DNA from 2 places in the Pseudoalteromonas sp. SWXJZ10B genome. Region 1 is predicted to be linked to the other one. Evidence: predicted binding sites of a transcription regulator. Region 1 holds the regulator's gene; the other holds the start of a gene.
What was found. The regulator LexA, encoded in region 1, represses DNA repair genes until DNA is damaged. The targets are predictions, from matches to a motif close to TACTGTATNNNNATACAGTA.
Positions count from the first base shown of each region.

Region 2: a site for LexA is predicted at 2,497-2,516, ahead of dinB (DNA polymerase IV). Genes of this name have one in related genera too.

Region 1 covers NZ_JADYXD010000035.1:13,205-16,881, reverse strand. The annotation lists gene coxB (cytochrome c oxidase subunit II) at 1-796, opposite strand, end outside; gene lexA (transcriptional repressor LexA) at 1,280-1,897, opposite strand; gene I6F54_RS19430 (PaaI family thioesterase) at 2,065-2,505, shown strand; gene I6F54_RS19425 (hypothetical protein) at 2,506-2,886, opposite strand; gene I6F54_RS19420 (membrane protein) at 3,200-3,677, shown strand, end outside.
Region 2 covers NZ_JADYXD010000003.1:168,985-172,661, reverse strand. The annotation lists gene I6F54_RS04355 (M17 family metallopeptidase) at 1-1,302, opposite strand, end outside; gene dinB (DNA polymerase IV) at 1,432-2,484, opposite strand; gene I6F54_RS04345 (acyl-CoA thioesterase) at 3,212-3,646, shown strand; gene I6F54_RS04340 (aldo/keto reductase) at 3,656-3,677, shown strand, end outside.

The DNA.
Region 1 (3,677 bases):
CGGCATCTGCTAATGCTGCTTTTTGTTTAGCTTGCTTTGCATCTGCAAGCCACGTTTTAAAATCAGCCTCAGATTTAGCGACCACCACAACGGGCATAAAGCCATGATCTTTACCACACAACTCAGCACATTGGCCTCGGTAAGTACCTTCTTCGTTTATGTTCGTCCATGTTTCGTTTATAAAGCCGGGATTCGCATCTTTTTTAACTGCAAAATCAGGTACCCACCAAGAGTGAATAACATCGTCAGAAGTCATTAAAAATCGTACTTTTTGATTTATTGGCAGTACGAGAGGTTTATCAACCTCAAGTAAGTAGTTAGGATTTTTATCTGCAAGATTCGCTATTTCATCTTGCGGGGTAGATAAAATAGAGTAGAACTCTACATCTTCACCCATATATTCATAATGCCATTTCCATTGCGAGCCTGTAATTTTAATAGTGAGATCAGCTTTGCTGGCATCTTCCATTGCAATTAGGGTTTTAGTGGCTGGTACTGCCATAGCAATTAAAATAACAAACGGGATTGCAGTCCAAAGTATTTCTACTTTAGTGCTTTCGTGAAATTGGGCAGGTACAGCCCCTTTAGATTTACGGTGATGAATAAGTGCCCAAAACATAATTGCGAACACTATCACCCCAATCACACAACATATTATAAATATGGTCATGTGCAGCTGATATACATTATTGCTTATATCGGTTACGCCTTTGCGCATATTGTATTGGCTGTTAGCCAAAACTGGGTGCGAAAAAACACATAATATAAGCCACAAGGTAGAGGTCAGTTTACCCATGTGACGGCTCCTTTGATGCTATTGCGAATGCAAAGCGAAGAGGCATACGGCTTAAACGCCAATTCGTTATTTTTATTTTTTTAGTCAATCTCATTTAATATTGATTGGTTTTGCTGCGCCAACAACGGGTTTGTGTATATTGTGTGTTCTCAAAACTAAAAAGCTGTGAGTTATTATTAGCTCAGCACATTAATAATTAGCTAAAAAATGAACAACAAGCAAGTTTTAGTATAAAAAACAATCAGGTGATATTGAGTAATTAATAAAAAATCAGTAACCAACTAGGTAACAGGAAGTTCAAAAGATGAGCAAAACAAAGGGGTTTAACGCATTCGGAGGGGGAAAATATAAGTGCAAAAAAGTTTACAGCTTAAATTGTCAGTGAGCTATTTATGCCCTATTTTTAGTGCGAATTTAAAACAGAAAATGCGTACTAATTAGTACGCATTTATAAAACTGCTTGTTTAAAAGCTATTTTTAAAGTCACATCCAATCAGCGTTTCTTATAACGCCAACGGCTAAGCCTTCAATATTAAAAGACTCATTCTCAAGATCTACTTCAATAGATTCAAAATCGTCGTTTTCAGCATGAAGTAATACTTTACGACCCGCTTTCTCAAGACGTTTTACAGTTACGTCTTCGTCTAGGCGGGCAACAACAACTTGCCCGTTTTCAGCGGTTTGAGTACGATGTACAGCAAGTAAATCACCATCCATAATACCAATATCTTTCATGCTCATACCGTTAACGCGTAGTAAAAAATCTGCAGCCGGTTTAAACATTAATGGATCGATTTTGCAGTGACTTTCAACGTGCTCTTGCGCCAAAATAGGTGAACCAGCAGCAACACGCCCTATAAGCGGTAAACCTAATTGTTCTGGCTCTTCTTCTTCAATTAACTGAATACCACGGCTTGCACCTGGTTTCATTTTAATTGCGCCTTTTTTAGCAAGTGCTTTTAAATGTTCTTCAGCAGCATTGGCACTTTTAAAACCTAATGTTTGCGCTATTTCAGCACGTGTAGGAGGCATACCAGTGTCTTTAATAAAAACTTTAATTAGTTCGAGTATTTGAGCTTGGCGGTTCGTTAATGGTCGCATACAACTGGTTTTCCATACAGTACATTTAACTGTGAGTATATACAGTTAAATAAAAATCGCAAATTTAAATTAAGCCTTAAAATAGCCAAAGTAATTTCACTTGTGTACATTTTAGGGATATAACTAACGCTAGGTTTATAAATGATTAAAAAAGCAAAGGAGTCATTATGAGTATTTGGTACCAGCCCATCACTTTAGAGCTGTGCAAGCAGTTAGAACAAGGCATTGATGGCCAAGGAACATTAATGAAAACCATGGGAATAGAAGTCACTGAAATTGGTGATGATTACTTAGTAGCCACTATGCCGGCAATTCCTGAGCATCATAACCCAATGGGAATGGTTCACGGCGGTGCTAACGTTGTACTTGCCGAAACAGTTGCCAGCTATGCAGCTAACTTTGTTGTCGATTTTACAAAATTTTACTGCGTGGGGCAGGAAATTAGCGCAAGTCATTTAAAAGCATCTCGCAACGGCACTTTAACAGCAACGGCAAGAGCGTTTCATATTGGCAAACGTAGTTCAGTGTGGGAAATAAAAATTACAAATAGCCGCAATGAGCTGTGCTGCGTATCAAAAATGACCGCAGCAGTCGTAGAGCGAAGATAGTTACTTTTCGATTGGGTAAATTGTAATTTCCATACCCGCACCAATCGCAGATATACGTAGTAATGTATCTGCATCTAAGGCTTGATTAAAGCACTTAGGGGAAGTGCCTGATTCAAAACCAATATCAAACGTTCTACGTGAACAGCTTAACCATTGCTTTAGCGCGTTACGCGAACACGATTCAATAAGCTCACATATATGGTTTATTGCTTTGTCAGGCGTGTTTACTACACCTGTTGCTTCAATACGCGCTAATTGACGGTATTCGTCTTTGTCATAATGTAAAATCGTCGCGACTTTTTTCAAGTCTGCCACTAGCAAACTAATATCTTGCTTTGATTCAAGCTCAAGATCTACATTTAAAAATTGAATTTCCGACATCGTTTCGTATTTATCCTCTAATAATTTCATTGCAAACTTTAACGCAGTTTTACCGTTATACCAAATCAACTATGCTCTATTAACCACTTTATATAGATATTTCGCAGCTTTTAAGTATTTTTTAGCGTTTAAAGCTAGCTGGATATCAAACACTCAGCTCAATTAAACAAATAAGTCATGTTAGCAATTTAAGTGTAATCTTTTTTATTTTTAAATGATTACAGTAAGCTATAGTTTAAACTGCGACAAAATGTCGCAGTAACTAATCCCATTAATGTAATAAACTAGCCTCTAAAAATAATAAGACTAAAACATGAATAAAAAAATATTTAAGTATGCTCGCAAGTTACATAAATGGCTCGGTTATTTGCTCACATTACAAATTTTAGCTTGGCTATTAGGCGGTTTAGTCATGAGCGCTATTCCTCTTGATAAAGTTCATGGGGAGCATCTTGCAACACGTACTCTTAATAACCCATTTACGCAGGCTGATTATGTTGCCTCCCTTAACGATATTGCATCTCAGGTGGTTAATCCAACACAAATAATTTTTGAGAACTTTTTAACCACACCTATAATTACAGTAATAAATAAAGATGAACAGCAAAGCTTTAACGGTATAACAGGCCGGCCTTTTGAGCCGCCAACTAAAATACAAATTACCGCAAATGCTAAAGCACACCTACTTATTGATGCTCAAGTGACAAGCGCTGTACTGCTAAAGCAAGGTATGCGAGAAGTTGGATATAAAACCAATGTTTGGCAGGTACAATTTGACGACACATTTAACA
Region 2 (3,677 bases), on a different contig from region 1:
ACTAGAGAGTACATCGTCTGCTAGCGTGCGTGGTTTAATAAAGTCGTAATCTTCACGGCGAGAGCGCGATACTTCTGCGCCATCGGCCCACAAATCTCCAAGGTCAGCTATTTGACGTGAAACACCAGCGCTACGAGCTGGACCGTTTTCAACATACGCACCGTAAGGACCCATTGCACGTGCCGCGTGACCCGTTAATGTAGCAACAGTAAACAACGTTGGGTTTATTTCGCCTTTAGCTAAATCTTTCATTTCGCTAAGCAGGTCGCCCATTGCTAAGCGCCCTTCTGCATCGGTATTACCAATGCGTACACGGATACCTTCGCGGCTAGTAATAATTTCATCTGGCACAAAACAATCCGAGCCAATAGAGTTACGAACAACAGCCAAGTACGATACTACTTTAACGCCTTTAGGCTGATAATCCGCAACGGCTTTCATAAAGCCCGCAACAGAAGCTGCGCCACCTTTATCGCGACTCATGCCTGCCATATGGCCACCTACTTTTAAATCTGCACCCCCTGTATCGTATACAAGACCCTTACCTACAAACATAAGTGTACGAGTAATTTCGCCCTCTGGTACATATTCAAGCTTAACAACACGTGGGTGATGGCGCTCAACTGCATACGATGCACGAGCAACAGTGCTTAGCATTGGGTAGTTTTTATCAATAGCTGCAATATCATCAATTACGTCAACTGCAATGCTTGAGCCTTTAAATAAATCAACGCAGTAATCAGCAAAACGTGGTGGAGCCATACGCTCAGGTTCGGTGCCACACAAGTCACGCGCGGCATATTGGCCTGCAGCAATTGCATTAACAGCTTTGATTGTTTGCTCGCTTGCGCCAACTAAACCAATTTGAGTAATAGGTTCAATACTTTCACCGTGATATTCACGCGCTTCTAATGGCTGCCATAAGGCTTGGCAAGCGCCTAAATAAGCAACTTCTAAAGCATGCTGATAACGGCTATCGCCATTTAAATTTGGTAAAAATAATGCAGGATTAACACTACCCGACGCTTTTGCTTCGTTAATTGCTAATTTAGCAGCATCAAAATAACGGCGAACATCGTCGTAATCTCTATTTAACGGACCCGTTGGCGCAAGTACAACGCGTTTGTTTTCAATCACTAATAAAGTAACTTGTTTACCAATACGAGAATCAACTTTTGCTTGGTCTAAAATAGCATCACGTAATGAGTTATTTGGTAATAGAGAAAAGTCATCACTAATAATAATAAGCGCATCATGAGATGTGCATTCAAGGCTTGCACTAACCGCTTGAGGGTATGCCATAAATAAAGTCCTGTTAGAAAACATAAGCCCCTATTATCGTCGATTTAAATATTGAAGACCAGCAAGGTGCGATGAGCTAATTATACAACTTGCCAATAAATGGCAACTTGGGGTTACAGGCTTTACAGCTTAATCGAGAATACTCAGTTGGAAGTTTTGTTCTGGCTCGCTTTTAATGCCAACGCCTATGCCAAGTAATCTTACAGGTTGTTGTAGCCCTCGTTGATAGGCCTTAGTAAGGAGTTGAATAAATATTTCTGTGTTTAGCTCGTGGTATGCCTGATCGGCTGAGGTCACTACAAAATTTGCAAACTTCACTTTAACACTCAGCTTATTAATACGGTTTTGTAATTGCTGTTTATTAAGTCTTAAAACTAATTCGTCTAACAATTTTGGCAGCTCATCTAAGCACTCTTGCAAACTTGTTTTATTGTATTCGTAGGTATGCTCAACACTCAGCGACTTTCTGATGCGATCTGTTGATACTTTACCAACATATTCACCTGCACATTTTTGATAAAGCGACACACCAAAATTACCCACATGTTGCTGCATCCAGTTAACGCCTTTTTCACGTACATCCTTGCCGGTATATAAGCCTTTTAAATTTAGCTTTTCGAGCGTTACTTTACCCACCCCCGGAATTTTCCCCAGCGGTAATTGCGCTAAAAAGTCATCGACCTCATGAGGCAAAACGACAAATTGACCATTCGGTTTTTTTTCGTCGCTGGCTATTTTGGCAATAAATTTAATCGGTGCAATACCAGCTGATGCAGTGAGCCCTGTGGCATTGTAAATATCGGCTCTTATTTGCTGTGCAATAAGTGTGGCACTGCCTTTACAAGCGGTGCTGTCTGTTACATCTAGGTAGGCTTCGTCTAAAGAAAGAGGTTCAACTAAATCTGTGTAGCGGCTAAATACTTCACGTATTTGATTTGAAGCTTCTTTGTATACAGCCATGCGCCCAGGAACAATAACTAAATCGGGGCATAATTGTTTAGCATGATAGTTCGACATAGCCGATCGCACGCCATATTCTCTCGCTATATAGTTAGCGGTTGAGAGCACGCCTCGTCGGCTATTGCCTCCAATAGCAAGCGGTACACATGCAAGTTTTGGATTATCTCGCATTTCTACTGCTGCATAAAAGCAATCCATGTCTATGTGAATAAACTTCTTCATCACCACAACAACAACTGGTTATTTATACAGTCATTATTATAGAATCAAATGTGATAAGCAAGCCTAGGGCCTGTTTATCTTTCGAGGTTAAATTTGCAGCAGTATGTTTGGTATTTAGGCAAGGCAGAGCCTATGTAGTGTGGTTATTCCCCATAAATAGGCGATAACGTAGCACAAATGCCAAACATACGCTGCCCGAAGGGTTCTGCCTAGGGGCAATTTACTCTTTGTTGCTCGGTTTTTACTTATTCTTACATGGATGTAAGTCAGTAGAATAACGCAGGAGCAGTTATCGAGCCCACTAGGTCACAAACCTCGCGCCGCGATTAAATAGCCCCTAGATTGAACAAATTTTAATCCTGAAAGGTCAACAGGCCCTAGTTAGCGATTAAAAAAAGCGCTTATTACCTTCTTGCTCTTTATAACCGCGCAACCAAAACATAACCTCGAAAAAAAACCCTGCTAACATCAAAATAATAGCGCCTGATTCGTTACCCATTGCGTAACAGGTAAAAGAGGCTATAAAAACCAAACAAGCTAAGGACCAATTAATTATGTTCTGCATATTTCTACCTCTGTGTGTTTTTGTGTTTGTCTGTGTAATTTAACTGTAGACCTAAAATTAAATAGGTACAATCATCTTATAAAAAAACATGCCATTAATTACCTTGAGCTCGTAACCCCATGTTGATAATCTAAGCACTTTAAAATTAAGGGCCAATAAATAATGCAAACGTTTAAAGATCAGCACCCTATCCATACCGACATCACCGTAGCGTGGGCTGATATGGATGCACTACAACACGTAAATAATGTAGTGTATTTACGTTACTTTGAAATAGCCCGAATCGACTTCTTAAATAAAATAAATCTGTTCGATACAATAAGCCCTAATGGCGTGGGCCCGGTAATAAGCGAAAATAACATTCGTTATAAACGCCCAGTTACATTCCCAGATACGCTTACAGTCGGTGTTACTATTTCTGATATAAAAACAGACCGGTTTGTTATGAATTACACCGTATTTAGTCACGCACAAAACGCTATAACAACCACAGGCACTTCAAAAGTGGTTATGTTTGATTTTGAAACAGGCCAAAAAGCCCTCATTGCAGAGCCTCTTTTATCGGCGTTAGTTAGCTACTCTCAAGACGAGCAATAAGGAATTCTCATGCAATACAGCCCACTTGGCA